Regions from separate parts of the Massilia forsythiae genome, predicted to be linked through region 1. Evidence: predicted binding sites of a transcription regulator. Region 1 holds the regulator's gene; each other region holds the start of a gene.

The links. The regulator sigma-54, encoded in region 1, starts transcription at its own class of promoters, with help from an activator protein. The targets are predictions, from matches to a motif close to TGGCANGNAANCTGCTTT.
Region 2: the regulator sigma-54 is predicted to act here: its motif matches at 2,977-2,994, upstream of HH212_RS04595 (TorF family putative porin).
Region 3: the regulator sigma-54 is predicted to act here: its motif matches at 2,053-2,070, upstream of HH212_RS16105 (flavin monoamine oxidase family protein).
Region 4: the regulator sigma-54 is predicted to act here: its motif matches at 3,647-3,664, upstream of pepA (flocculation-associated PEP-CTERM protein PepA).

The regions. Positions count from the first base shown of each region.
Region 1 is NZ_CP051685.1:1,373,315-1,380,471, reverse strand. It holds gene HH212_RS05915 (KpsF/GutQ family sugar-phosphate isomerase) at 1-235, shown strand, start outside; gene HH212_RS05910 (KdsC family phosphatase) at 235-780, shown strand; gene lptC (LPS export ABC transporter periplasmic protein LptC) at 785-1,390, shown strand; gene lptA (lipopolysaccharide transport periplasmic protein LptA) at 1,418-2,017, shown strand; gene lptB (LPS export ABC transporter ATP-binding protein) at 2,014-2,796, shown strand; gene HH212_RS05890 (RNA polymerase factor sigma-54) at 2,799-4,298, shown strand; gene hpf (ribosome hibernation-promoting factor, HPF/YfiA family) at 4,375-4,740, shown strand; gene HH212_RS05880 (enoyl-CoA hydratase/isomerase family protein) at 4,811-5,893, shown strand; gene HH212_RS05875 (APH(3') family aminoglycoside O-phosphotransferase) at 5,922-6,713, shown strand; gene rapZ (RNase adapter RapZ) at 6,732-7,157, opposite strand, start outside.
Region 2 is NZ_CP051685.1:1,065,199-1,072,355, forward strand. It holds gene gshA (glutamate--cysteine ligase) at 1-90, opposite strand, end outside; gene HH212_RS04585 (ammonium transporter) at 234-1,784, opposite strand; gene HH212_RS04590 (P-II family nitrogen regulator) at 1,795-2,133, opposite strand; gene HH212_RS04595 (TorF family putative porin) at 2,146-2,892, opposite strand; gene HH212_RS04600 (accessory factor UbiK family protein) at 3,159-3,407, shown strand; gene HH212_RS04605 (hypothetical protein) at 3,482-3,778, opposite strand; gene HH212_RS04610 (YifB family Mg chelatase-like AAA ATPase) at 3,920-5,437, shown strand; gene HH212_RS04615 (hypothetical protein) at 5,494-6,096, shown strand; gene HH212_RS04620 (ABC transporter ATP-binding protein) at 6,101-6,829, shown strand; gene HH212_RS04625 (hypothetical protein) at 6,826-7,157, shown strand, end outside.
Region 3 is NZ_CP051685.1:3,739,315-3,746,471, reverse strand. It holds gene HH212_RS16120 (LytR/AlgR family response regulator transcription factor) at 1-113, shown strand, start outside; gene HH212_RS16115 (phasin family protein) at 139-759, opposite strand; gene HH212_RS16110 (hypothetical protein) at 969-1,736, shown strand; gene HH212_RS16105 (flavin monoamine oxidase family protein) at 2,130-3,710, shown strand; gene HH212_RS16100 (c-type cytochrome) at 3,707-4,138, shown strand; gene HH212_RS16095 (RidA family protein) at 4,171-4,677, shown strand; gene HH212_RS16090 (TonB-dependent receptor plug domain-containing protein) at 4,832-7,157, shown strand, end outside.
Region 4 is NZ_CP051685.1:1,716,362-1,723,518, reverse strand. It holds gene HH212_RS07465 (HprK-related kinase A) at 1-234, shown strand, start outside; gene HH212_RS07460 (nucleotidyltransferase domain-containing protein) at 231-1,310, shown strand; gene HH212_RS07455 (hypothetical protein) at 1,467-1,694, shown strand; gene HH212_RS07450 (N-acyl amino acid synthase FeeM domain-containing protein) at 1,881-2,618, shown strand; gene HH212_RS07445 (class I SAM-dependent methyltransferase) at 2,782-3,456, shown strand; gene pepA (flocculation-associated PEP-CTERM protein PepA) at 3,708-4,517, shown strand; gene HH212_RS07435 (ThiF family adenylyltransferase) at 4,646-5,515, opposite strand; gene HH212_RS07430 (GNAT family N-acetyltransferase) at 5,622-6,284, opposite strand; gene prsT (XrtA/PEP-CTERM system TPR-repeat protein PrsT) at 6,560-7,157, opposite strand, start outside.

The DNA.
Region 1 (7,157 bases):
GTTCACCGACGGCGACCTGCGCCGCCTGATCGAGAAGGGCCAGCATTTCGGCCAGCTGCGCATCCGCGACGTGATGCACCTGGAGCCGCGCCGCATCCATCCGGACCGGCTGGCGGTCGACGCGGTGGCGGTGATGGAGGAATTCCGCATCAACCAGATGCTGGTGACCGGCGACGACGGCAAGCTGGTGGGCGCGCTGCACATCCACGACCTCACGCGCGCCAAGGTGATCTGATGACGAACACCTTGGACTCGCAACTCGAGCACATCCGCCGCGCCGCGCGCGTCAAGGTCATGATCTTCGACGTCGACGGCGTGCTCACCGACGGCAGCCTGACCTACAACGCCGACGGCGAGGCCACCAAGACCTTCTTCGTGCTGGACGGCCTCGGCATCCAGCTGCTGCGGCGCACCGGCGTGCGCACCGCCATCATCAGCGCGCGCAATTCGCCGATCGTGGTGCGGCGCGCGGCCGACCTCGGCATCGACCACGTGTTCCAGGGCCAGCACGACAAGCGCCTGGCCTTTGCCTCGCTGCTGCAGGAAACGGGCGTCGCGGCCGAGGAGTGCGGCTACATCGGCGACGACGTGATCGACCTGCCGTTGCTGTCGCGCGTCGGCTTCGCGGTGGCGGTGCCGAGCGGCCATCCGGAAGTGCAGCACCGCGTGCATTACGTGACGAAAAACCCGGGCGGGCGCGGCGCGGTGCGCGAAGTGTGCGACCTGGTGATGCGCGCGCAGGGCACCTACGACCAGGCGCTGGCGCCGTATTTCGGGTAACGCGATGGCACCGGCGAACTATAAACGCACCGCCCACCGCTGGCGTTTGCTGGCCCTGATGCTGACCGGCGTGTTCTTCGCGTTCGGCAGCTTCTGGCTGGTGCAGATCATGCAGCGCGGCGGCGACGGCAACCCCGACGTCAACCTCGGCGACGCGCCCGACTACATCATCGAGAACTTCAGCTTCGTGCGCATGTCGGAAACCGGCAAGCCGAAGTACGTGATCTCGGGCGCGCGCCTGACCCACCGCCCGGCCGACAACACCTCGGTGATCGACAAGCCGGTGGTGCAGAGCATGACGGTCGAGCACCCGCGCATGACCATGACCGCGAATACCGCGCACATCAACCAGGACCAGAACCAGATCGACCTGGCCGGCAACGTCGACATCCACCGTCCCGGCAACGCCACCACGCAGCCGATGCAGATCCGCACCGAGGCATTGACCCTGCTGCCGGACGAGGACATCGCCAAGACCGACCGCAAGATCGACATGACGCTCGGCGCCACCGCCGTCACCGGCACCGGCATGATCGCCAACAACGCCACCCAGCAGATCCACCTGGGCGGGCGCGGCCAGATCGTCTATCCGCCGCGCGGCAAGCGCTGAAGCGCCCATCACAAGGACCCGTAACCAATGAAAAAACTATTCGCCGTCGTTGCCCTGTCGCTGGCAACGCTCACCGCCTGGGCCGAAAAGGCGGACTCGCTCAAGCAGGCCGTGATCAAGTTCGATACCGGCGACGTCGACGAGGTCAGGCAGACCCGCACGCTGACCGGCAACGTGGTGGTGGAGCGCGGCACGCTGACGCTGAAGTCGGACAAGGCCGTGCTCAAGGAATCGCCCGAGGGCTACATGCTGGTGACGCTGACCGCGGCGCCGGGCAAGGTCGCCAGCTTCCGCCAGAAGCGCGACGGCGGCCCCGACCTGTGGATGGAAGGGCAGGCCCAGCGCATCGAGTACGACGAGCGCACCGAACTGGTCAAGCTGTTCTCGAACGCGGTGGTGCGCCAGCTGGAAAACGGCAAGCTGTCGAGCGAAGTCAACGGCGCCTTCATTTCCTACGACAACCGCACCGAGGTGGCCAACGTGCGCAACGACGCCAGCGGCCAGACCAAGGCGGGGCAGGGCCGCAACACCATCATCATCGCGCCGCGCCGCAATGCGAATGCGGCCGCCGCGCCGGCCGCCGCCGCACCTGCCGTGGCTGCGCCTGCGGCCGAGGGCAGCCGATGATGGACGTCCGCCCCGAAGCCGCCGTGGTCGAATGCAGCGGCGGCAGCACCCTGGTCGTCAAGGGCCTGCAAAAGAGCTACGGCAAGCGCCTGGTGGTGCGCGACGTCTCGCTGCAGGTCGCCTGCGGCGAAGTGGTGGGCTTGCTCGGCCCGAACGGCGCCGGCAAGACCACCTCGTTCTACATGATCGTCGGCCTGGTGCCGTCGGACGCCGGCAGCATCGACATCAACGGCACCGACGTGACGAGCATGCCGATCCACCGGCGCGCATTGCTGGGACTGTCGTACCTGCCGCAGGAAGCCTCGGTGTTCCGCAAGCTGACGGTGGAAGAGAACATCCGCGCCGTGCTGGAGCTGCAGCGCGAGAACGGCAAGCGCCTGGGCAAGGAGCGCATCCGCGAGCGGCTCGACGAACTGCTGGCCGAACTGCAGATCGAGAAGCTGCGCGAGAGCCCGGCGCTGTCGCTGTCGGGCGGCGAGCGGCGGCGCGTGGAGATCGCGCGCGCGCTGGCCACCAATCCGCGCTTCGTGCTGCTGGACGAACCGTTCGCCGGCGTCGACCCGATCGCCGTGATCGAGATCCAGCGCATCGTGCGCTTCCTGAAGGAGCGCGGCATCGGCGTGCTGATCACCGACCACAACGTGCGCGAGACGCTCGGCATCTGCGACCGCGCCTACATCATCAACCAGGGCGCGGTGCTGGCATCCGGGCGTCCCGACGACATCATCGCCGACGAGTCGGTGCGCCGCGTCTATCTCGGCGAACACTTCCGCATGTAGTCATGAAACAGTCGCTGCAACTCAAGACCTCGCAACACCTGGCACTGACCCCGCAGCTGCAGCAGTCGATCCGGCTGCTGCAGCTGTCCACGCTCGAACTGCACCAGGAAATCGAACAGGTGCTGAGCGATAACCCGCTGCTGGAACGCCTGGACGATCCGCTCGACCGCTCGGTGCGCCTGCTGGCCGACGGCGCCATCAACAACAACGCCGGCACGTCGACGACCCCGTCGAACGAGGCGCCCAACGCGGAAGCCAACGGCCAGGAAGGCGGCGCCGCTGCCGAGAACGGCGAAGGCGGCGAAGCCAGTGGCGACGAGGGCGGCGGCGCAGCCGAAGGCGCGGATGCCGACTGGGGAGAGACGGGACGCGCCAGCGGCAATGGCGACGACGAGGACGGCCGCCCGCAGCTGGAAGCCAGTCCGGTCTCGCTGCGCGAGCATTTGATGGAGCAGTTGCGCCTGACCTGCTTCGCCGCGCGCGATTGCGCGCTGGTGGAACTGGTGATCGACGCGCTCGACGACAACGGTTACCTGGAAGAGCCGTTGGACGACATCCACGCGCGCCTGCCGCAAGAGCTGGAAGTCGAGTTCGACGAGCTGCGCACCGCGCTGGCGCTGGTGCAGAGCATGGACCCGCCCGGCGTCGGGGCGCGCAGCGCGGCCGAGTGCCTGGCGCTGCAGATCCGGCGCATGCACGGCGTGCCGCTGGTGACGCGGCGCATGGCCCTGGTCATCGTCGAGCGCTACCTGAGCTGGTTCGCGCAGCGCGAATTCAACAAGCTGAAAAAGGCGCTCGACTGCGACGACGAAGACCTGCGCGAGGCGCAGGCGGTGATCCGCCAGTGCAATCCGCATCCGGGTGCGGCATTCGCAGCGGACGTGTCCGACTACGTGGTGCCGGACGTGATCGTGCGCCGCGCCAAGGACGGCTGGAGCGTGCAATTGAATCCGGAAGTGATGCCGCGCCTGCGCGTGAACAGCGTGTACGCGTCGCTGCTGAAACAGGGCAAGAGCGAGAGCCAATTGAGCGCGCAATTGCAGGAAGCGAAGTGGCTGATCAAGAACATGCGCCAGCGTTTCGACACGATCCTGCGCGTGGCGCAAGCCATCGTCGATCGCCAGCGCAACTTTTTCTCCCATGGCGCGGTTGCCATGCGTCCCCTTGTTTTACGCGAGATAGCTGATACACTAGGCCTACACGAGAGCACAATTTCTCGGGTTACAACTCAAAAATACATGCTGACGCCGCATGGCATGTTCGAGTTGAAGTACTTTTTTGGGAGCCACGTTGCGACCGAGGCGGGCGGTGAAGCGTCCTCGACGGCAATCCGGGCTCTGATCGTGCAACTTACAGGAGCGGAAGACCCCAAGAATCCCTTATCGGATAGCAAGATTGCGGACATGCTGGGGGAGCAGGGCATGGTGATTGCGCGCCGCACGGTCGCCAAGTACCGTGAAGCCTTGAAGATTCCACCCGTCAGCCTCCGCAAATCCTTGTAGCCGGCCTTCGTATCAAGCGCTGTTCGCCGCATTTTCCCCAAAGCCCGGACAGCTGCGTATCTTCAAAGGAGTGTGTATGAATCTCACCATCAGTGGACATCACCTGGATGTAACCCCCGCCATCCGAGAATACGTACAGAACAAGCTCGAGCGCATCACCCGCCATTTCGATCAAGTGATCGACTCCCACGTCATCCTCTGCATCGACAACCTCACCGAGAAAGAAAAACGCCAGAAGGCCGAGATCAACCTGCGTGTCGCGGGCAAGATCGTGCACGTCGCCAGCGCGGCCCACGACCTGTACGCAGCGATCGACATGCTGATGGACCGTCTCGACCGGCAAGTGCAGAAGTACAAGCAGATGCTGCAAAATCACAGTCGCACGGCGCTCAAGCATCTGTCCGATGCGGGCGATGCCGACGACGTTCCCGCCACGGCATAAGCCGGCTGCAGCAACGACAACGAAGGGCGCATCGGCGCCCTTTTTGCTTGATGGACGTCCGCAAAATACCATGAACCAACACGTGCACGCCCGCGTCGTCAACCGCACCGGCATCCTGACGCTGGACCGTCCCAAGGCCCTCAATTCCCTGTCGCTCGACATGGTGCGTGCGCTCACCGCGGCGCTGCTGGCGTGGCGCGCGGACGATGGCGTCGATGCCGTCGTCATCGGCAGCACCAGCGACAAAGCCTTGTGCGCCGGCGGCGACATCCGCTTTTTCCACCAGGCCGGCGGCGCCACGCCCGGCACCGGCAGCGCGCTGCTGGAAGATTTCTTCACCGAAGAATACACGCTGAACCACCTCGTGCATTTTCATGGTAAACCGTATATATCGTTGATGGACGGCGTGGTGATGGGCGGCGGCATGGGCATCGCCCAGGGCGGCCCCGGCTGCGGCCTGCGCATCGTGACCGAGCGCACCAGGATGGCGATGCCGGAGGTGAACATCGGCATGTTCCCGGACGTCGGCGGCAGCCATTTCCTGGCGCATGCGCCGGGCCGGCTCGGCGTCTACCTGGGCGTGAGCGGCGCCACCATCGGCGCCGCCGACGCGCTGTATGCCGGCCTGGCCGACCTGTTCGTGCCCGCCGCCCGGCTGGACGGCTTGCGCGCACTGGTCGGCAGCGTGCCCGGCGCCGCACTGCCCGAAGCGATGCGCGCCTTCGCCGCGCCGTTCGCAGCGCAGGCCGGAGACAGCGAGCTGAGCGCGCAGCGCGCGTCGATCGACCGCCATTTCGGCGCTGCCTCGGTGGCGGACATCGTGGCGTCGCTGGCCGGCGACCCGGACCCGTTCGCCCAGGCCGCCCTGGCCGCGATGCGGCGCCGCTCGCCCTTGATGATGTGCGTGACGCACGCGATGCTGGCGCGCGCCGCCGGCATGGACTTTGCCGATTGCCTGCGCATGGAGCGCAGCCTGGTGCGGCGTGCGTTCGAGCACGGCGAGATCCTGGAAGGCGTGCGCGCGCTGGCGGTCGACAAGGACAATGCGCCGCGCTGGAACCCGCCGGCGCTGGAACAGGTGACGCCGGAAATGATCGAACGCTTCTTCGCACCGGTATGGCCGCCGTACGCGCATCCGCTGCGCCATCTCTGAACCGTTTCATCGATCCCTGGGAGGATGCATGGACGCCGAGTCGATACCGCCGCAGTCGATACCACAGTCATGGCGGGCATCCCTGGCCGGCTGCCGCTGGACGCGCCAGGAAACCGGTTGCTCGGAGGCGCAGGTGTGGCGCCTGGATGCGCCCGGCCGTCCCGCGCTGTTCGTCAAGGCCGAACCCGCGGGTCCGCTGTCGGAACTGGCCGACGAGGCGGCGCGCCTGCGCTGGCTGGGCGCAAGCGGCATTCCCTGCGCGCCGGTGCGTGGCGAGGCGCACCACGCCGGCCACGACTGGCTGCTGCTGGGCGCCGTGCCCGGCAGCGACCTGGAAGCGAGCGGCATCGATCCCGGTGCCGGCGTCGCGCTGCTGGCCGGAGCGCTGCGCGCGCTGCACGCGCTCGATCCGGCCGGCTGTCCGTTCGACCACCGCGCCGCGCTGCGCATCGAACGCGCCGATGCGCGCCTGCAGGCGGGCCTGGTCGACACGGACGACCTGGACCAGGGTCACCGTGGCCTGGCGCCGGTCGAGCCGTTGGCGCGCCTGCGCGCGCAGGCGCCGCTGCGCGAAGAGCCGGTGGTCGCGCACGGCGATGCCTGCCTGGCGAACGCGATCGTGAACGAGGGCCGCTTCAACGGCTGGATCGATTGCGGCAGGCTGGGCGTGGCCGACCGCTGGCAAGACCTGGCGCTGGCCACGCGCGACATCGGCGACACCTGGGGAGAAGAATGGGTCGCGCCCTTCCTGCGCGCCTACGGCGCCGCACCGGACCCGGCGCGCAATGGGTTCTACCGCTTGCTCGACGAATTCTTTTGAAACGCCGCGCCGTTCAGGTCAGGGCTGTTCGCGGTGCCGCACCACTACCCGCTCGCTGTCGCTGAAGTAGGCGCCCAGGCGTTCCGCCATGTACACCGAGCGGTGCTGGCCGCCGGTGCAGCCGACCGCCACCGTCAGGTAGCTGCGGTTGTCCTTCTTGAACGAAGGCAGCCACTTGGCGACGAAGGCGCGCACGTCGGCCAGCAGCTCGATCGCCTGCGGCTGGGCGTCGAGGAAGGCGATCACCGGCGCATCCCTGCCGTTCAGCGGGCGCAGCGTCACGTCGTAGTACGGGTTCGGGACGGCGCGCACGTCGAACACGAAGTCGGCGTCGAGCGGCACGCCGTGCTTGAAGGCGAAGGATTCGAAGAACAGCGTCAGCGGCGCGTACTCGACCTCGGCCAGTTCCTTGACCCAGGCGCGCAGTTTATTCGCCGACAGTTC
Region 2 (7,157 bases), 310 kb from region 1:
CCAGCGCTCGATGGCGGGGGTGGCTTCCAGGATCTTCTTTTCCAGGTCCAGCAGGGGACCATTCAAGGCGGTGGCGAGGTGGGGAACCATGGTGACGTCCTTCTTGGGCTTCTTTGGGGGATCGGGTAGCGCACATGGTGGCGGCGTTCCGTTTTTTAAAGATACCTTATTCCAATTGAATGAAAAAGCGCCCCGCAGGGCGCTTCAGGCTGCTACCGTCGAAACGACGCTGCTCAGGAGTGGTAAGCCGACTCGCCGTGGCTGGTGATGTCCAGGCCTTCGCGTTCGGCGTCCTGTTCCACGCGCAGGCCGATCACCGCGTCGACGATCTTGTAGGCGATGAACGAGACCACCGCCGACCAGATGATGGTGGTGCCGACCGCTTCGGCCTGGATCAGCAGCTGGCTGCCGATGGAATACGGATCGGCCGCCATCTTGTTGGTGGTGTAGTCGAAGATGCCCTGCCCGCCCAGCTGCGGCGCCGCGAACACGCCGGTCAGCAGCGCGCCCAGGATGCCGCCCACGCCGTGCACGCCGAACACGTCGAGCGAGTCGTCGGCGCCGATCAGGCGCTTCAGGCCGTTCACACCCCACAGGCAGACGATACCGGCCAGCAAGCCCATGACCAGCGCGCCCATCGGGCCGACGAAGCCGCAGGCCGGGGTGATCGCCACCAGGCCGGCCACCGCGCCCGAGGCGGCGCCCAGCATCGACGGCTTGCCCTTGGTGATCCATTCGCCGAACACCCACGACACGGTGGCGGCAGCGGTGGCCAGCAGCGTGTTGATGAAGGCCAGCGCGGCGACATCGCCGGCTTCCAGCGCCGAACCGGCGTTGAAGCCGAACCAGCCCACCCACAGCAGCGACGCGCCGATCATGGTCATGGTCAGCGAGTGCGGCGCCATCGATTCGCGGCCGAGGCCGATGCGCTTGCCGATCAGGATCGCGCCGACCAGGCCGGCCACGGCGGCATTGATGTGCACCACGGTGCCCCCGGCGGTGTCGAGCGCGCCCTTCTGCCACAGCCAGCCGCCCTTGGCGGTCTCGGTGGCGAGCGAGGCGGCGGTGATCGCGTCCGGACCGGTCCAGAACCAGACCATGTGGGCGATCGGCAGGTAGCCGAAGGTGAACCACAGCACCACGAAGGCCAGCACCGCCGCGAAGCGGGCGCGTTCGGCGAAGGCGCCGACGATCAGGCCGCAGGTGATGGCGGCGAAGGTGCCCTGGAAGGCGACGAAGATGAACTCCGGAATCACCACGCCCTTGCTGAAGGTGGCGGCGGTGCTGAACGCGGCCTTGGCCGGGTCCCAGATGCCTTTCAGGAACACCCTGTCCGTGCCGCCGATGAAGGCATTGTTCTCGGTGAACGCGAACGAATAGCCGTACAGGCACCACAGCACGATGATGACGGAAAAGATCATGAAGATCTGCATCAGCACCGACAGCATGTTCTTGGCGCGCACCAGGCCGCCATAGAACAGCGCCAGGCCGGGAATCGTCATCATGATGACGAGTAAGGTCGCCACGAACATCCAGGCGGTGTCGCCTTTTTGCGGGGCGGGTGCGGCGGCCGGGGCGGCGGCCGGCGCCGCGGTGGTGGCTACGGTGGCGGCTGCGGGCGCAGCGCTCGCCGGCGTTGCGGCGGCCGGTGCCGCGGCGGCCGGGGCCGTGGTTGCCGGTGCCGCAGCGGCCGGCGCGGCGTCCTGGGCCATGGACGGCGCCGCAACGCCGAGCGCCATGGCGACGGCCAGGCCGGCGAACAGTTTGGTGATGGTATGCGTCATCGGGTTCCCCTTACAGCGCATCGTTGCCGGTCTCGCCGGTGCGGATGCGGATTACCTGCTCCAGATTGGAGACGAAAATTTTGCCGTCACCGATCTTGCCGGTGCGCGCGGCGCCCTGGATGGTGTCGATCACCTGGTCGACGATGGCGTCGTCCACGGCGGCCTCGATCTTGGTCTTCGGCAGGAAGTCGACCACGTATTCGGCGCCGCGGTACAGCTCGGTGTGCCCTTTCTGGCGGCCGAAACCCTTGACTTCGGTCACCGTGATACCCTGCACATTGATTTCCGAGAGCGCTTCGCGGACCTCGTCGAGCTTGAAGGGTTTGATGATGGCGGTGATCATTTTCATGCTATTGCCTCTTCAGAAAGTTTTTGAAACGGTGAGCAGTGCCGCCGACTTGCCCAGGTTTTCCCTGGATGGACTCAGGTAGGCATTGCTGTCGGCCTTGATATAGGCCAGTGCGACCGAGCACACGCCCAAGTCCTTGGTCACGCCGAGCTTGTAGTCGGTGTACGACAGCGAACCGTTGTGACGCAGGCGCTGTCGCCCGATATGCAGGTTCAGGGTGAAGCCGTTGCTGATATCGACATTGGCGCCGGCGTCGAGATAGCCGCTGCCCTTGCTATCGGCGGTGCCGAACAGGTTGGTCAGGGAATGCGAGTACTTGATGTAGGCCGGGCCGTAGCCCAGCTGGCCGTATACCTCGAAGGTGTTGGCGTTCGGGCCGAGGCCGTTATTCGGATAGAAGTAGTACAGTCCGCCGACGTCGTAGGTCACGTCCGCGCTCAGGTTGCCGCGCTTGCCGCCATAGATATCCCATTCCACGTCGCCGCTGCCGCCCAGGTCCTTGGTCCACTTGATGGTGGACAGCCAGGTGCCCACGTACACACCGGTCGGGTTGTGCACGTAGTCGGCGCCGCCCTGCAGCGCCGGATCGAGGCGCGACTGCGACACGCCGCGGTAACGGTAGTCGCTGGTCAATGCGGCATTGAAACTGACTTCGTTGTCCGGCTTTTGTTCCTGGGCGCCGGCGGGCCCGATGGTGAGAGTCCAGAGACATGCTGCCAGGACCGTGGCCTGGGGCCACCTGGTGTTACGACACTTCATTCGACACCCCCTTGTTTGAACATCTTCTTTGTTTGCGGTTTACAATCCGGTTGCGCTCCTGCCGCCATGTGTTCGATTGTTGATTTAGCAGGATGCGTGCCACCCCGAATGTGGCGGACGGTCCTTGTTTTCGCATGGCCTATCCCCATTTCTGGTTTCAAAAACGACAAACCGCAATGGCCCGCGTGTGCCAAATGGGTGCGCGCACCAATTCAGGCATGCGTGCACCGTGACGGTGCGCCCGGCGCCGACTCAAGGACAGAACAATGAATAACTTCTTCAACGACCTGCAAGGCAAGATCAACCAGGCGATCGACAATTCGCCGGCCAAGGACATCGAGCGCAACGTCAAGGCGATGATGACGCAGGGTTTCTCGAAGCTGGACCTGGTCACGCGCGAGGAATTCGACATCCAGGCGCAGGTACTGGCCAAGACGCGCGCCAAGCTGGACGCGCTGGAAGCGCGCGTGGCGGAACTGGAAGCCAAGCTATCCACGCCGGTCACCAAGATCTGACCGACCTTCCGGCGCAACGGATACGGCTGTTGCGCGGTCGAAGGGAGGAAGCCGCCGGCGCGTGCCGGCCGGCGTCAGCGCACCATCAGGCGGCGCAGCAGGCGCCACGCCGCGAATGCCGCCGCGCCCGCGAGGCTGACCGCGGCGGTGATGGCGACGGTATAGCCCGGCAGGTTGGTCCAGCCGGCAGCATCGGCCGCGAACACCAGTCCCGCCACCAGCACGGTTTGCGCCGGCCATAGCAGGCGCAGCGAACGGAATACGGTCAGGTCGCCCCTGAACCACAGCCGCCGCGCCACCAGAAACGACGGTCCCCATAGCAGGCAGAACAGGGCGCCCAGGATCGCGACGGTCAGGATCAGTTTCGGCATTGCGGTAACGTTGGATGGCGTGTCGGTCCGCTACCTTACCAGAGCGCCGGCTGCGCCAGGCGCGCACGGCTGTTCCCGCGCAAGGAAGTGCGGCGACGGCATCCTAAGATGTGGCGTCACCATGGATGCCAAGGAACCCCGATGAGTCTCGCCGTCGTCAAGAGCCGCGCACTGGCCGGCATGCAGGCGCCGGCCGTCAGCGTCGAGGTGCACCTCGCCAACGGCTTGCCGGGCATGCACATCGTCGGGCTGCCGGACACCGAGGTGCGCGAAGCCAAGGACCGGGTGCGCGCGGCGCTGCAGAACTCCGGCTACGAGGTGCCCAACCGGCGCATCACCATCAATCTGGCGCCCGCCGACCTGCCGAAAGAGTCGGGCCGCTTCGACCTGCCGATCGCCCTCGGCATCATGGCCGCGTCCGAGCAGATTCCGGCCAGGCAATTGGAGCGCTACGAGTTCGCCGGAGAATTGTCGCTGTCGGGCGAACTGCGGCCGGTGCGCGGCGCCCTGGCGATGAGCTTCGCCATGCACCGCGCCGGGGCCGGCCGCCCTTGCGCCTTCGTGCTGCCGGCAGCCAACGCCGACGAGGCCGCGCTGGTGGCCGATGCGGAAATCTATCCCGCGCGCACCCTGATCGAGGTCTGCTCCCACCTCGCCGCCAAGGGCAACGATGCGCTGCTGGCGCGCCACCGTCCGCCCACGCCGGATGCCGCGCCGCGCTATCCGGATTTTGCCGACGTCAAGGGCCAGCAGCACGTCAAGCGCGCACTGGAAGTGGCGGCGGCGGGGCTGCACTCGGTGCTGCTGATCGGCCCGCCGGGCGCCGGCAAGAGCATGCTGGCCTCGCGCTTTCCCGGGCTGCTGCCGCCGATGCGCGAGGAAGAAGCGCTGGAAACGGCGGCGATCCAGTCGCTGGCCGGCAGCTTTTCGGCCGCCCAGTGGCGCCGCCGTCCCTACCGCACGCCGCACCACACCAGTTCCGGCGTGGCCCTGGTCGGCGGCGGCAGCAATCCACGTCCGGGGGAAGTGTCGCTGGCGCACCATGGCGTGCTGTTCCTGGATGAGTTGCCGGAGTTCGACCGCAAGGTGCTCGAGGTACTGCGCGAACCGCTGGAATCCGGCGAGATCACGATCTCGCGCGCGGCGCGCCAGGCCGACTTTCCCGCCAGTTTCCAATTGGTGGCGGCGATGAATCCCTGTCCCTGCGGCTGGCTGGGCCATCCGTCGGGCCGCTGCCGCTGCACGCCGGACGCGGTGCAACGCTACCAGGACCGCATTTCCGGCCCCCTGCTCGACCGCATCGACATCCAGATCCCGGTGGCGGCGATGGCGCCCGACGCCATGGCGCTGCTGGCCGACGGCGAAGCCAGCGCCACGGTCGCCGCGCGCGTCGGACGGGCGCACGCCCTGCAGCTGGCGCGCCAGGGCAAGGCCAACCAGCGCCTCGGCACGCGCGAGATCGACCTGCATTGCGAGCTCGACGCCGCCGCCGGCCATCTATTGCGCGAAGCGATGCAAAAGTTGCACTGGTCGGCGCGCGCGTATCACCGGGTATTGCGGGTGGCGCGTACGGTGGCCGACCTGGCTGCCTCCAGCCAGGTGCAGGCGCAGCACGTGGCGGAAGCGATCCAGTACCGGCGCGGCTTGTCCGGACAGTAGCCGGAAATGATACCGCCGAGCGCCTGCGCTGGCCGCCGTCCTGTTACCATCTCGGCATGACGATCCTATTCCTGCCGGCGCTGTCCTCGTCCTTGGCACGGCTGTACCGGCGGCCGCGTGCGCGGCTGCGCGGCATGCTGCTGCTGCCCCTGCTGGTGCTGATCGCGGCGTGCAGTCCGAAATACAACTGGCGCGACTACACCGCTGCGGATGCGTCCTACCGCGTCCTGTTCCCGGCCAAGCCGTCCAGCACCACGCGCGAGATCGACCTGGACGGGATGAAGGTACGCATGACGATGGCGGCGGCCGAAGTCGACGGCGCGACCTTCGCGGTCGGCGCGGCCGAGGCGCCGGATGCGGCGCGCGCGCAGGCGGCGCTGGAAGCGATGAAGCTGGCGCTGCTACGCAATATCGGCGCCGACGGCGCCGCCACATCGGCATCGGCCTCGGCTTCCTCGTCCGCCGGGGACGGCAAGCGCGACACCCGCGCCAGCAGCGACATCGACGCGACCGGCACCAGCCGTGGCCGACCGATGCGCCTGGTCGGCCACTTCGAGGCGCGCGGCAAGCGCTTCTTCCAGGTCATCGTGGTCGGCCCCGCGCCGGCGCTGCCGCCGGAACAGGTCGAGCAATTCCTCACTTCCTTCAGCGTGCTTTGAATCCATGACCTCTCCTGCCCTCGCGTTGCGCGCGCTGCGCAAGAACTTCGGCCGCCCCGCAGTCGACGGCCTCGATCTCACCGTGCGGCGCGGCGAGCTGTACGCCCTGCTCGGTCCCAACGGCGCCGGCAAGACCACCACCTTGCGCATGGTTACCGGCCTGCTGGCGCCGGACGCCGGCCAGGTCGAGGTGTTCGGCATCGACATGGCGCGCGACCCGGCCGCCGCCAAGCGCCGCATCGCCTACCTGCCGGACGACCCGATGTTGTACGGGAAACTGAAACCGACCGAATACCTGGAATTCGTGGCCGGCCTGTGGGGCTTGCGCCCGGAGCAGGCCGAGCCGGAAGCGCGGCGCCTGCTCGACTGGCTCGACCTGGCCGGGCACGCGCATGAATTGACGGAAGGATTTTCGCGCGGTATGAAGCAGAAGCTGGCCCTGGCCGGCGCCCTGATCCACGCACCGGAACTGCTGATCCTCGACGAACCGCTCACCGGGCTGGACGCAGCGGCGGCGCGCCAGGTCAAGGACCTGCTGCTGGCGCACGTCGCCAAGGGCGGCACCGTGATCCTCACCACCCACATCCTCGAAGTGGCGGAACGGCTGGCCCAGCGCATCGGCATCATCCGCCAGGGCCGCCTGATCGCCGAGGGCACGCTCGCCGAACTGCGCGCGCGTACCTTGGGCGGGAGCCTGGAAGACGTGTTCCTGCAGTTGACGGAGCGGGCGTGAAGGCCGCGCCTGGCAGCACACTGTGGCTGCTCGCCCACGAGCTGCGCCTGTCCTGGTACGGCGCCGCACTGAACAAGGGCGGCAAGCGCCGTCCCGGCCTGCGCGCCATCGTGGCCTGGCTGCTGGGGTGGACGTTCCTGCACGCGTTCGCCTATATCCTGTTGCGGCCGCTGCAGGCGGACGGCCTGCACGATGCGCGCCTGGCGGTGCTGGCCGGCGCCGCGCTGCTGGTCTGCGCGACCTTCATGCTGTCCAATGCGCTCAAGGCCAGCGTGCTGGCCCTGTTCGAGCGCGGCGACCTCGACCTGCTGCTGTCGTCTCCATTGCC
Region 3 (7,157 bases), 2.4 Mb from region 1:
GCATCGAGCGCGTGCTGGTGCTGGACAAGGGCGATTGCGAATTGCTGCTGCGCGGCGGTGCGCGCGTGCCGTGCAGCCGCCAGTACCGGGAAGCGGTGCTGGAACGGCTGTGATGCCGGATCGCCTGCCGCAGGCGGGTCAGTGCGCCGACGTGCCGCGGTCGCGCTGCCCGGACGATTGGCCCTGGCCCGGCGGGGTGTACTGGCCGCTGACGGTGGCCGAGGCGCCGTCGGCGGATGCGGTGAACTCGGCCGACGCCGCGCCGTCGCCGCTGCCGGCACGTGCCTTGGCGCCGGCGCCGTCGCCGCGGGTGAACGGATCGGCATACTGACGCACGGTTTCCTGCTGGGCGCGCAGGCCGCGCTCGGTCTGCTCGGTGGCGTCGCGCGCCACTTCGTCGGCCAGGGCGCGGGCGGTGCGGGTGGTGGTCTGCACGTGCTGCTCGGTCACGCGCGCCATGTCGACCTGGGCATCGGCGGCCAGGCGCGAGATGTGCTGCTGGTAGGCGCGCAGCTTGTCGCTGGTCGGCTGGGCGCGCGAGGATGCCGCGCTCAGCAGTTCCGACTGGCGGTCGACGCTCATGATCTGCTTGCCGGCCAGGGCCGATTCTTCCAGCAGCGTCTGCATCAGCTGGATGTTCAGGTCGCACATCTGCTGGAACGAGCGGAACATCGATTTCGAGATGTCGTTCATGAAGGCAGTCTGGGCATCGACATGGGTGCGCACTGCCGGATTAATGCTTTGTGGAAATGGGAACATGCGTTACCTCATAGGATTGATGGGTTGTTCGAAAGGTCCTGCTGCGATGCCGCAAATCGTCTGCGGCACGAAGCTCACAGAGTAAGTGCGGCACGACGTTAATGTTTGATCTGCGCCAATAGTGTTGGGCTTGTATCTTCAAAAACATTGTGCTCTGGCTTGATACTTGCATTCGGCCCGCATTACCTGAATCCTTGCGGAGGCCGCTCATGTTCCTGCGAAACGATGTGATCGCGTATGTGGCTTTGCAGCGCACGCTGCGCATCCTGTGGATCGACCACCGGCTTGCCCTGGCCTGGACCTTCGAGCTCGGCATCGAGCACAGCCAGCCGCGCAGCATCCCGCTGCAGACGCTGGCCGACGACGTGCTGGGGCGGCGCGCGCGCCTGCTGGCGCACGACCCGTATGCGGCGCCGCCGCCGCCGCCGCACCTGCCCGCCCGCCACCGCGCGCTGCAGAACAAGGCCTGGCGCATCGTGAACACGCTGCAGCAGCAGGCGCCGGCGCTATACCGGCCGCGCGAGCGCGCCGCCCTGGTGGCGCAGTGCGCGCTGGAACACGGCGTGTCGCGGCCCAGCGTGCTGCGCTACCTGCGCCGCTTCTGGGAGCGCGGCCAGACCATCGACGCGCTGCTGCCCGACTACGGCAACTCGGGCGCGCGCGGCAAGGTGCGCGCCGCCACCGAGGGCGTCAAGCGCGGCCGGCCGCGCAAGGCGGGCATGCATCCGGGGCTGAACATCGACGCCGCCACGCGCGCCATCTTCCGCAGCGCGGTAACGCGCCACCGCGCCGTCCAGCCCGCCGGCGCCGGCTTTTCGCGGCGCGCCGCCTACCGCCAGATGCTGCGCGAATTCTTCGACGGGCACGATGCCGGCGCCGTGCCCAGCTTCGGCCAGTTCAGTTACTGGCTGGACCGGGACGGCATGCCGGAAGCGCGGGCGACGGCGTTTGCGGTGCAACACGATGTTGCAATATGACCAATCGAGTGCAGTCCGGGCCACGATGGTGCAGTGCAAAACAAGGATAAAAAAAGGCTGTCGATCGCTTCCACTTTGCAACACGTGGCAGGCATGGCGACGCAGCGCGCCATCGCGAAAACAAAGTCTGGACGAAGAAAAATAAAGTCTGGCGCCGGCTCGGCCGACCGGTGCACCCGGCATCTGCGTCGACCGGCGCAAAAGCAGGCCAGAACAAACTTTATTTGAAAATAAATCATTACATCGAACTTACGTTCGAATAAAAGGAAAAATACTTTATTTTTTACTGTGCAGAACCGGATCTATCACCTCTCGCTGGCACGGGTATTGCTGAAACACAAATAAGCAAACACGTTTTCGCAATAAGAGTTTTCCCAGTCCAAAGAGGTGCCGATGAAACGTTTGTCTCCGTCGCTGACGCGACGCGAATTCCTGTACCGTGCCGCCGCGGTGGGCGGTACGGCCCTGTTGCTCAACACGATGAACGCCTGGGGGATGGGGATCGCCTCCACGGTCAATGCCCCGCCCGCGCTGTCCGGCAGCGGCAGGGGCAAGAAGGTGGCGGTGCTGGGCGCCGGCCTGGCCGGCATGACCGCCGCCTACGAACTGTCGAAACTCGGCTACCAGGTCGAGGTGCTGGAAGCGCGTCCCTTCGCCGGCGGACGCTGCCAGACGGCGCGCAAGGGCTTCGCGCTGCAGGAACTGGGCGGCGAGGCGCAGACCTGCCGCTTCGACGAAGGCCAGTACATCAACCACGGCCCCTGGCGCATTCCGCTCGACCACCAGTCGACGCTGTACTACACGCGCCAGTTCGACGTGCCGCTGGAAGTCATGGTCAACGAGAACGATCATGCCTGGGTCTACATGGAAGACGCCGGGCCGTTTTCCAAACGGCGCCTGCGCCCGGAACAGGTCAAGGCCGACATGCGCGGCCACGTGGCCGAGCTGCTGGCCAAGTCGGTGCAGGACAAGCTGCTCGACACGCGCCTGAACCCGGACGACCAGCGCCTACTGCTGGATTACCTGGCGCACGAGGGCGCGCTGAACGCCAAGGACCTGGCCTACAAGGGCCGCAACGGGCGCGGCTGGGCGGTCAATCCGGGCGCCGGCCTGCGTCCCGGCACGGCGTCCGATCCGCTCGCCTTCCGCGACCTGCTGTCGTCCAAGGTCGGCAAGGTCTACAGCGCGGTGCAGGAATTCCCGATGCACACCACCATGTTCCAGCCGGTGGGCGGCATGGACCGCATCGCCCAGGGCTTCGCCAGCCGCCTGGGCGGCAAGATCCGCTACGGCCAGGAAGTGCAGCGCATCCGCCAGACGCCGGACGGGGTCACCGTCGCGCTCAAGGACGTCGCCAGCGGCAAGCTCTCCAGCGTCAGCGCCGACTACGTGCTGTGCGCGATCCCGCTGTCGGTGCTGCGCACCATCGACACCGATTTCTCGGAGCGCTTCAAGGGCGCGATGAAGGCGGTATCGTACGCGCCGGTCGGCAAGATCGGCCTGCAGATGAAGCGCCGCTTCTGGGAAGAGGACGACCAGATCTACGGCGGCCACGTGCTCACCGACATCAAGGGCATCAACACCATTTCCCTGCCCTCGTCCGGCTGGCAAAGCAGGAAAGGCGTGGTCCTCGGCTACTACCACTACGCGCTGGACGCGATCGAAGCCAGCGCCCTGTCGCCAGCCGAGCGCGCCGAGTTCGCGGTCAGCGCCGGCGAAAGGATCTTCCCGCAATACCGCGACGCCTACGAGAACGCCTTTTCGGTGGCCTGGCACCGGGTCCAGTACAACCTGGGCGGCTGGGCCGAGTGGGACGAGGCCGGGCGCAAGAACGCCTACCCGGTCCTGCTCGAAGGCGAAGGCCGGGTGCTGCTGGCCGGCGAACACCTGAGCTACCTGACCGGCTGGCAGGCCGGCGCCATCGAATCGGCCTGGCAGCAGATCGAACAACTCCACAAGAGGGCCAGCGCATGACACGCAACGCATCCATCCTGCGCGCAGCGGTTGCCATCGGCCTGGTGCTGGCGACCAGCGCGGCCGGCTTCGCACACGCCCAGTCCGCGCCGCCGGCAGTCGACGGCAAGACCCTGTTCGCCAAGAACTGCGCCGCCTGCCACCAGGCCAACGGCCAGGGTATCCCGGGCGCCTTTCCGGCCCTGGCCGGCAACGCCTTCGTGCAGGGCGCGCCGCTGGAAGTCGCGACGGTGCTGCTCAAGGGCCGCGGCGGCATGCCCGACTTTTCCGGCAGCCTCGACGACGGCGACATCGCCCAGGTGCTGAGCTACGTGCGCAGCAGCTGGGGCAACGCCGCGGCGCCGCTGGCCGCACCGGACGTCGCCGCCCAGCGCAGCGCCCTCGGGGTGGCGCCGGCCTCGCACAGCCGCTTCGGAAATAAGCACTGAAACCCATTCACGCAACCCGACGAAAGCCTTCCATGACGCTCCGCTCCCGCATCGCCCCCCTTGCTACCTGCGCCGCCATCCTGCTGTCCGCGCTGCCGCCCGCCTCGGCCCAGGCCATCGTGCGCCACAAGCTGCCGAACTCCGACTTCCCGATCGCCCAGGCGGTCACCCTGCCGCCCGGCACCACCATCCACTTCATCAGCGGCCAGGTGCCGCCGGCGGTCAGCAAGACGGCCGACCAGAACACCCTGGCCGCCTTCGGCGACACCCGCACCCAGACCATGGGGGTGCTGACCAAGATCCAGGACATCCTCAAGGGCATGGGCCTGTCGATGGGCGACGTGGTCAAGATGCAGGTGTTCCTGGTGGGCGACCCGGCCAAGGGCGGCAAGGGCGACGTGGCCGGCTTCATGGAAGCGTATACCCAGTTCTTCGGCGGCGCCCAACCGAACCTGCCGGCGCGCGCCGTGGTGCAGGTGGCCGGCCTGTCGAATCCGGGCTGGCTGGTCGAGATCGAGGTGGTGGCCGCCAAAAAATAACGCGCCGCCGCGGCGCCGGCCGTTCCGGAAAATCCGACGCAACGCCGCCCATCCGGGCGGCGCGGGGACGGCTGCGCGCGTCGCGCGCGCACAGCCGCCAACCGCGGCGTCGTCACGCATCGTCCAAAACGCAATCCACAACAAGGGGTAATCCATGCACAAGGCCATCCTCCATTCCGGCGTCGCCGCCGGCGTCCTTTCCTGCGGCCTGGGCCTGGCGCAGGCCGCCGACGACAAGCCGGCCGCCGCGCCGGCCGACACGCCCGCCGCAGCCGTGCCGGCAGCGGTCGAAGCCGGCCCGGCCAACGCCGGCGTCGTGATCGTCACCGGCACCCGCGCCGCCGGCCTGAAGGTCGAGAACAGCGCTTCGCCGGTACAGGTGCTGGACGCGACCTCGCTGGGCCGCACCGGCCAGCCCGACCTGCTGCAGGCGCTGTCGCAGAACCTGCCGTCGCTGAACGCCCAGGCCTTCGGCGGCGACATGGCCAACATGACGCTGTCGGCGCGCCTGCGCGGCCTGTCGCCCAACAACACGCTGGTGCTGGTGAACGGCAAGCGCCGCCACGGCACTTCGAACCTGGCGGTGCTGGGCGGCCCCTACCAGGGCGGCGCCGCGGCCGACCTGAACTACATCCCGGTCTCGGCCATCGACCACATCGAGGTGCTGCAGGACGGCGCCGCCGCCCAGTACGGCACCGATGCCATCGCCGGCGTGGTCAACATCATCCTCAAGCAGAACGCCCAAGGCGGCAACATCAACCTGAACGGCGGCGGCTACCGCGACAAGGACGGCCGCGAAGGCGGCGGTCACACCGGCGACGGCAGCATCAACCTCGGCCTGGCGCCGTTCGGCGACGCCTGGCTGAACCTGACGCTGGAAACCAAGTACCACGGCTTTTCCGATCGCGGCGGCATCGACCCGCGCGTGATCAGCCCGGCGCGCCTGGCCGCCCTGCCGCAGCTGCGCAATGCCGCCGGCTACCCGTACGTCAACCACATCGCCGGCGACGCCCAGTACCGCCAGCACATCGGCGCCGCCAACTTCGGCGTCGACCTGAATCCGGACCTGCAGCTGTACGCCTTCGGCACCTACGGCAAGAAGGAAGCGCGCGCTTTCGAGAACTACCGCATGCCGGACCGCCTGCCGGCGATCTACCCGACCGGCTTCTCGCCGCAGGAAACCTTCGACGAGGAAGACTATGCCTTCACCGCCGGTATCAAGGGGCGTCTTGCCGGCGACTGGCGCTGGGACCTGTCCAGCACCTACGGCAAGGACACTGCGAAACTCGGCGTCGCGCACTCGGCCAACGTCTCGCTGTACGCCGACACCGGCAGCACCCCGCTGACCTTCTACGCCGGCAAGTTCGTCGCCAGCCAGTGGACCAACAACCTCGACCTCAGCCGCGAGTTCGACGTCGGCTGGTCGGCGCCGCTGAACTTCGCGCTCGGCCTGGAACAGCGCCGCGACGAGTACGAAATCGGCGCCGGCGACGCCGCCTCGCGCTATAAGGAAGGCTCGCAATCCTTCCCCGGCTTTTCGCTGACCGACGCCGGCAGCCACAGCCGCAACAACCGCGCCGCCTACGCCAACCTGGCCGGCCAGCCGCTGAAGGGCTGGACGGTCGACCTTGCCGGCCGCTACGAGCACTTCAGCGACTTCGGCAGCGCCCGCGTCGGCAAGCTCACCAGCCGCTACGACTTTTCGCCGGCGGTGGCGGTGCGCGCCACCTACTCGAACGGCTTCCGCGCGCCGACATTGGCCGAATCGTATTATTCGGCCACCAACGTCTCGCCGCGCAGCGCCTTCGTGCAGCTGCCGCCGAATTCGCCCGGCGCGCGCCTGGTCGGCGTGAACGGTCTGCGCCCGGAAGCCTCGACCAACGTCAGCGCCGGCATCGTCCTGAATCCGGCGCCGGACCTGGCGATCACCGCCGACGCCTACCAGATCACGATCCGCGACCGCATCGTCGGCTCCGGCGCGCTGTACGGTTCCGGCGGCGCGGTGAACTCGCCGGCGGTCACCGCGGCGATCATCGCCAACGGCAACGTGCTCGACCCGACCGTGGTGCAAACCGGCATCAACATCTTCTCGAACGCCGTCAACACGCGCTCGCGCGGCCTGGAATTCGTCGCCACCCTGAACAGCAGCTACGGCGCGGCCGGCAAGGTCGACTGGTCGCTGGCGGCCAACTACAACAAGGTGCAGGTCATCAAGATCAACCAGGCGCCGCTGCAGCTGCAGCCGCAGACCCTGCTCGACGCCAGCGCCATCGCCGACCTGGAGACGGCGTCGCCGCGGGTGCGCGTGAACCTGGGCGCGCTGTGGCGCTTCGGGAACTGGACCGTCAACCTGCGCGAGGCGTTCTACGGCAGGTCGTCGGCGCTGGATTCCTCGGACGGATCGACCTACTACAAGACCGAGATCAAGCCGGCCGCCATCACCGACCTGGAAGTGAGCTACCGCATCGGCCGCGCCTGGA
Region 4 (7,157 bases), 340 kb from region 1:
GCCTGGATCGTGTTTCCCAAGTACGAAGCCGGCGCCGCCACCGAGCTGACGCCGATCGCGCGCGCGCGCGCCTTCCTGCGTGTGGCCGACAACGCTTTCAATTACAGCCAGCTGGGGGCGCTCGGTTTCGACACGCTGGCCGGCATCATCGAACAATGCGACAGCTACGATTTCCGCTACAGCGACCTCGACCAGGCGATGGAAGCGTTCGCGGCGCTGGAGCCGCCGCGATGACGCATTTGCCGCTGCTGGTGCGCGCCCTGCGCGATCCGGCGCAGACCGCCGGGTTCACGCTGGCCGACTGGGACCTGGTGCTGCGCCAGGCCACCAGCGCCAACCTGACGCCGATGCTGCTGGCACTGATCGAAGAGCATGGGTTGCTGGCGCAGGTGCCGCAGCAGGCGCGCGCCCACTTCGAATGGGTGCGCATCCTGGCCACGCGCCACCGCCAGGCGGTGCGTTTCGAAGTCGCCTGCATCCTGGAAGCGCTGCAGCCGACCGGCGTGCCGCTGCTGCTGCTGAAAGGCGCGGCCTACACGATGGCCGGCCTGCGCGCCGGGGCAGGGCGCCTGTTTTCCGATATCGACATCATGGTGCCCAAGGCGCGCCTGGACGACGTCGAATCGGCGCTGATGCTGCACGGCTGGGTCAGCACCCACCACGACGCCTACGACCAGCGTTACTATCGCCAGTGGATGCACGAATTGCCGCCGATGCAGAACATGCGGCGCGGCAGCAGCATCGACGTGCACCACGCGATCGTGCCGGAAACGATGGCGGTGCGTCCGGATCCGCAACGCTTGCGCGCCGCCGCCCGCCCGGTGGCGGACCATCCCGGCCTGGCCACCCTGGCGCCGTGCGACATGGTGCTGCACAGCGCCGTGCACCTGTTCTTCGATGGCGAATTCGACAAGGGATTGCGCGACCTGCTCGACCTGCACCGCCTGCTCGGGGAGTTCGGCGCGCAGCCGGGATTCTGGGAAACGCTGCCGGTGCGCGCCGCCGAGCTGGAGCTGGGGCGGCCGCTGTTCTATGCGCTGCGCTACGCCGCTCTCCTGCTCGGCACGCCGGTGCCGCCGGCGGTACAGCAGGCGGTGCAGGCGTTCCGTCCCAACCCGGCACTGCTGTGGCTGATGGACCGCCTGTTCGGGCGCGCCTTGCTGCCGGCGCACGCCAGTTGCCAGGATGCGCTCACCGCGCCGGCGCGCTTCGCGCTGTACGTACGCGGCAACTGGCTGCGCATGCCGCCACTGCTGCTGGCGCGCCACCTGTTCCATAAAGCCTTCCTGACGCCGCGCACTGCAGATTGAGTGGTGGACCGTGCTGGTCACGCGCCCCCGAATTGCATACCGTGCATTTCCGCTATTAAAATTAATGCAATCCATGGATGACCAGGCTGGCGTGGCCGAAGCGCGATCTGCTGTTGCGGTTGCAGAACCACATCGTTTCGTGGCTGGCGCGGCCAGTTGCTCGATGATGTTGCTGGGCAGCGCCGCTGGCGAGGAAACGCGCATGAGCGTGGTGGTGCGCCATGGCCGCCTGCTCCGCAGGAAGTGGCGCGCTTTCTTGCGCGTTCTTTCTATCGTAAACTGACCAGGGCAGGGTTCGAATCGACGCACATCGTCGGTGCTGCCTCGGAGCTGATCGATCAATTAAATTTGCATCTGCATCAATCCAAATCAAAAAGTATTTGAAGAAATAATGCGCTGGCCTGTTTCAATCTGTCACAAAAGTATGGTTGCCATGCAACGAACAGCGAGATAGATTTGATCCAATAGGCATTCTCCAAGTCAATTTATTGATTGTATGAAACATTGGGTGCTATGATGCATTGCAGGGTGAGCGGTGCATGCGTCACCTGTCCTGCCTGGAGAATGGAAATGACCGACATGTTAGCGCCTGAGCTGGCCGACATCGGCGCGACCTACCGCGCGGATGCGGAGGTGGGAAGTCCAAGTATCGCCGAGCGTACCATCAATGAACGGACATTCGGTATCCGGGCAGCGGACATCGCCGAGCACCGCAATTCGGCTAGTATGCTCATCAGCAAGATGTATGCGTGGCGCGGCTATACCGGCAACCACCAGGTAGGCTGCGACCCGAACCGCATCACGCTGACGGCATCGGAAAAGAATGGCCAGACCATCGGCACCCTCAGCCTGGGGATCGATTCCAGTGTCGGCCTGCTGGCGGATCAGGTATTCAGGGATTGCGTCGACCGCTATCGCCATGGCTCGCGCCGGGTATGCGAAATCACCAAACTGGCCATCGATCCTTCCGTGAAATCGAAAGCGGTGCTCGCATCGCTGTTCCACGTGGCCTTCCTGTATGCCAGGAACCTGCACGATTGCAGTGAAATCTTTATCGAGGTCAATCCGCGGCACCGGCGTTTCTATCAGTCCATGCTCAACTTCAGCGTGGAAGCGGAAACCCGCGATAATCCGCGTGTGCAGGCGCCTGCCGTGCTGCTGCGTGCGAATACCGACTATGGCGCCGACCAGATCGCCCAGCGCGGTGGCCGCAGCGACAATCCCGGCGACGACCGTTCGTTGTTCCCCTTCTTCTTTTCGCAACGCGAAGAAGAGGGCATCCTGAACCGTCTGCGCGACATCGGCTGATGGTGCCGGCAGCCACGCCGGCTGCCGATGTGCAATCCCCCATCCACGACATCTGTTCGTTGCCGGCCACACCCGCCGGCTCGCTCCGCATCTTGCCTGCACCGCAATAAGCACCTATATTCGCTGCTTCCACCCTTCCATTATTCAACGACAAGGAATGCCAATGACGATCGGTAAGACAAGGGATGAAATTGCGGAAGCCTATTCATCCGAGCCATGGTGGTATGACATTCGTGGTTTCTTCATTCTCACGTTTGCCTACAACAGCACGATCGGCACGCAGATGCGTTTCTTCGGACCGAATTTCGGTCCCGAGCACCTGGAAGTCGCCTGCGGCACCGGCACCTTGCTGGAAATGGTGTTGGGCTGGCGCCGCCGCAGGAAACTGCCACAAGTAAAAGTGACCGGCATCGATTATGCGCCGTCGATGCTGGCGGGCGCAAAAAAGCGTTTCGCCAAGGATCCGCAGGTCCATGTACAGCATGCCGACGCAGCCGACCTGCCATTCGCCGACAATACCTTCGATACCGCCAACATCGCCAACTCGATCCACTGCTTTCCGACCGTCGACGGTGCCTTGCGCGACATCCGCCGCGTGTTGAAGCCGGGCGGCACACTGGCGGCCAACGTGCTGCTCTATCCAAGCGGCTTTGCGCCACTGCGCTGGATTGCCCAGAAGATCAACGACTGGGGTATCCGCAAAGGTATCTTGTACAGCCCCTTCGAGCAGAGCCAGATCTGCAGCAAGATGCTGGCTGCAGGCTATGAAATCGCCAGCGAATTCAAGTCGGGTAACACCTGGAATGTTATTGCACGCAAACCCTTGCAAATGAGATAACAGCTCTGCTTCACCCGATGAGCATCGCAAGCATCGGAAACATTGCTTCATTAGATTAATTTCTTTGGCGCATTAAAAATGCGCCAAAATTATTTCTAAATTTCAACTTGCTGTCGGTTTTTTTTACAATTGCCTTTTGAAACTTTGTTCTTCGAATTCAAGTGTTTGAATTTAAAAGAAATTTTTATTCTGGCACGGTAGTTGCTATATAAGCTTTCGTAAGCATCACCCTTTACCCCCAGGAGATCACGATGAAAGCAGTTTCGAAAACCATTCTGGCTTGCTCCGTAGCAGCCGCCGCCATGTTCGCCAGCGCCACTGCCAGCGCAGCAAACTTCAATCCGTTCACCGTGACCCCGACCGGTCCAAACGCCACTGCTTCGTTCACTGCCGACAAGATCACCGGTAATTACACTGAAGTTGCTACCTTCAACAACGACGGCACCTTCAACGTGTCGCTGTACTGGAACGCTGGCCAGTTTGTCACCAACGGCGGCAACACCGGCCTGAGCGCACGCACCACCGGCCTGGGCAACGATTATGGCCTGTATGCTGTCTATACCGCTTCGGGCACCACCACCACCACCAACGGCGTGACCTCGTTCACCTTCCAGCCAGGTACCGGTTCCCTGTCGCTGTACCTGGATCTCGGCGACGAGACCAATGTTGCCGCCAACCCGACCACCGGTACCGGCACGTTCAGCTTTACCGGTAACAGCACCGACGTGCTGTTGGCGTCTGGCAACCCGGTATCGGGCCTGGGTACCCTGGACCCGAGCCTGAGCACCTGCGGCAGCAACGGCATCAACTGCGGCAGCTTCGGTTCGGAAACCACGTTCGCCCTGACCACTGCTGGTTCGGCATTCTTCGTGTCGCCGAACCCGTTCTATAACCTGTCGTTCCAGTCGGGCCAGCTGAACAACTTCACCCCGACCGGTACCCAACTCATCAACGGTTCGTTGGACGTCGTGTTCGCCAACGAAGTGCCTGAACCGGCATCGTTGGGCCTGCTGGGCCTGGGCCTGTTGGGTCTGGGCTTCGCCCGCCGCAAGCAGAAGTAACCGGCTACCGGCCCGGTATGCCGGGCCCACCATGAAAGAAACCACTGCCGCGGCAGTGGTTTTTTTTTGTCTTGCGATGTCATGCCGTTCGTCGCCAGCCAAGGCCGAACGAGCCGGCCGGCGAAGAATCAGCCAGCCTTGCGCGCGAACTGGCGCTTGCCGATGGCGATCGCCAGCTTCTGGATCGGGTGACGATTGCCGCCCGGACGCCAGGTCCTGCTCAGCTTGTTGCGGTAGGCATCGAACTGCATGCCGTGCGGCGCCGCCAGCACCTTGCCGCGCCCCAGCAGGATTTTCAGGGCTTCGGTGGCGACGATGCCGGCGCACAGCTGGCATGCCATGAACGTGGACGGGCCGCGTTGTTCGGCGAAGCTGACCGATTCCGGCACCACCAGGTAGGGGCGATGCAGGCCGGCCGGCGCCAGGCCGACCACGAAGCGGATCGCCTTGTCCAGCACCGGAAGCTCGCCCCACTGGAAATAGTCTTCGAAGGTCATCTGTCCCGGCAGGAAGTTGAGCAGGGCGGCGCCCATTCCCAGCGGCGCCGCTGTCGTCGCCGGTACGCCAAGGCGGGCGCACATGGCGAAGGTCTGCTGGCGCGCGTCGAAGGCGAAGAAGTCGAGGGCATCGACGTACAGGTCGACGCCTTTCAGGAATTCAGGCAGGTTGTCCTGGTTGACGCCCTCGGGGAAAATGCGGATGTCGATTTCCGGATTGATCTCCCTGGCCATGCGCGCCAGCACCTCGGCCTTGGGCTGACCCAGGGTCGACATGGTGGCGCCGACCTGGCGGTTGAAGTTGACGATGTCGAAGGTGTCGAAATCGGCGATGTGGAACTGCGACACGCCCAGGCGCGCCAGGGTCAGCAGGTGGACGCCGCCAACGCCGCCGCCGCCGGCGATCGCGACGCGTTTGCCGCGCAGGCTCGATTGTTCCTGGGCCGTGACCCAGCCGATATTGCGTGAAAACGCTTGTTCATATTGGAACGGAGTGCTCATAAGCGCGCGGAAAGCGAAAAACGGGTTGGAGATGATCTAGCGGAGGCGATGCGTGCATGGCGCCGGCACGCGGCGGGCACGGCGTGATGCGCCGAAGCGGAAGCGCTCAGGCGACGTCCTGCTCATCCATGCGCTGCAGACGGTGGATGATGCCGAGCTCCTCGCGCGGCGAGAAGAAATAGGGGTAGAACGAGCGTTCGGTGACTTCGCTGTTTTCGGTATAGGTGCCGCCGTACTGTTCGATCTGTTCGGTCACGTAGGCCAGGTTCACGCGCAGCAGGTAGGCCGGGGCGTCGACGCGCGGATTGACCTTCAGTTCTCCCTCCTGCACGAACCCGAGCATGCGCTCGTAGAAGCGCCGGTGGCGCGGGTTCACTTCGATGATGATGTCGGTGCAGTTGTGGATGTCGCGCGCGTAGATCACGGCAAGGTGAAACAGGTTGGCCAGCGAGACCTTCGAGCGCACCGACGGATCGAAGGCGAACTTGGTGAATTCGCACAGGCGCGCACCGTTGTTGCGGTGCGCATCCAGCTCCTCCTTGAAAACCTGGTCCGCCATCAGCCCTATCGGGGAATCGATGCCGATACTGAGCGTGCCCACCACCTCTCCCTTGTCGGTGGCGGTCAGGGTGATCCGGTTCGGATCGTCGGTGAACTGGTGCGCGCTGCCGTAGCCGCGCCACGCGTACATCTTGTTGATCAGCATGCTGGCCGAATTACGGCCTTCCGGGGTATCGGTAAGCCGGATTCCGTACGAATCGTGGTTCACGATAGAACATCCTCAAATTGGGAGGGCGCCATATTATCGCGATCACCGCGAACATGAGCGTCCGATAGGGATGCGGCAGACTCGCCCTCGGGATTCCCGGACCGGAAGCGCGCGCCGTCCGGTCCCGGGCTTGCCGCGTCCTTGCCACCCTGGGCGCGGAGGTCCTGGCCGGAGAACTGCCCTGCGCCCAGCACCTGCCTGGCAAGGGAGGCGCTGCATGCGGCGGATCGTTCGATGGCCATGGACGGATATAAAAGTAAAATTATATTAACAATTTATAGCGTCTTGAGCAACGCGCGCGCCTCGTCGATCTGGGGGAAGGGCGTGTTCTGCGCCAGCACCTTGTCGAGCTCCTTGCGCGCGCCCTGCTTGTCGCCGTTCTTGCTCAGGGCGACCGCCAGGTGATAGCGGATCTCGACGGCGTTCGGCGCCAGGCCGCTGGCCTTTTGCAGCAGCGGCAGGCCGCGCCCGGCGTTGCCTTGCTCGACCAGCATCCAGCCCAGGGTATCCATCACGCCCGGATTGTCGCCGGCCAGTTTATAGGCCTGCTCGGCGGTCGCCAGTGCGCGCGGATCCTTTTCCTGCTGGTAGGCCCAGGCCAGGTTGTTCAATACCAGGGGATTGTTGGGGACGCGCTTGAGCGTGTCTTCCAGCACCGCGATCGCCGGCTTGTATTCCTTGGCTGCCAGGTTGGTCTCGGCCAGCATCAGCGCGATGCGCACGTCGTCCGGATGCTGGACCAGCCATTGCTGGGCGCGCGACCTGACTTCCTTGGTCTTGCCGGATGCGCCCAGCGCCTGCATGGTCTTGACGAACAGTTCCGGCGCATTCGAGATCGCCAGACCCTTCTCGTAGGAAGGCAGGGCCTGGGCC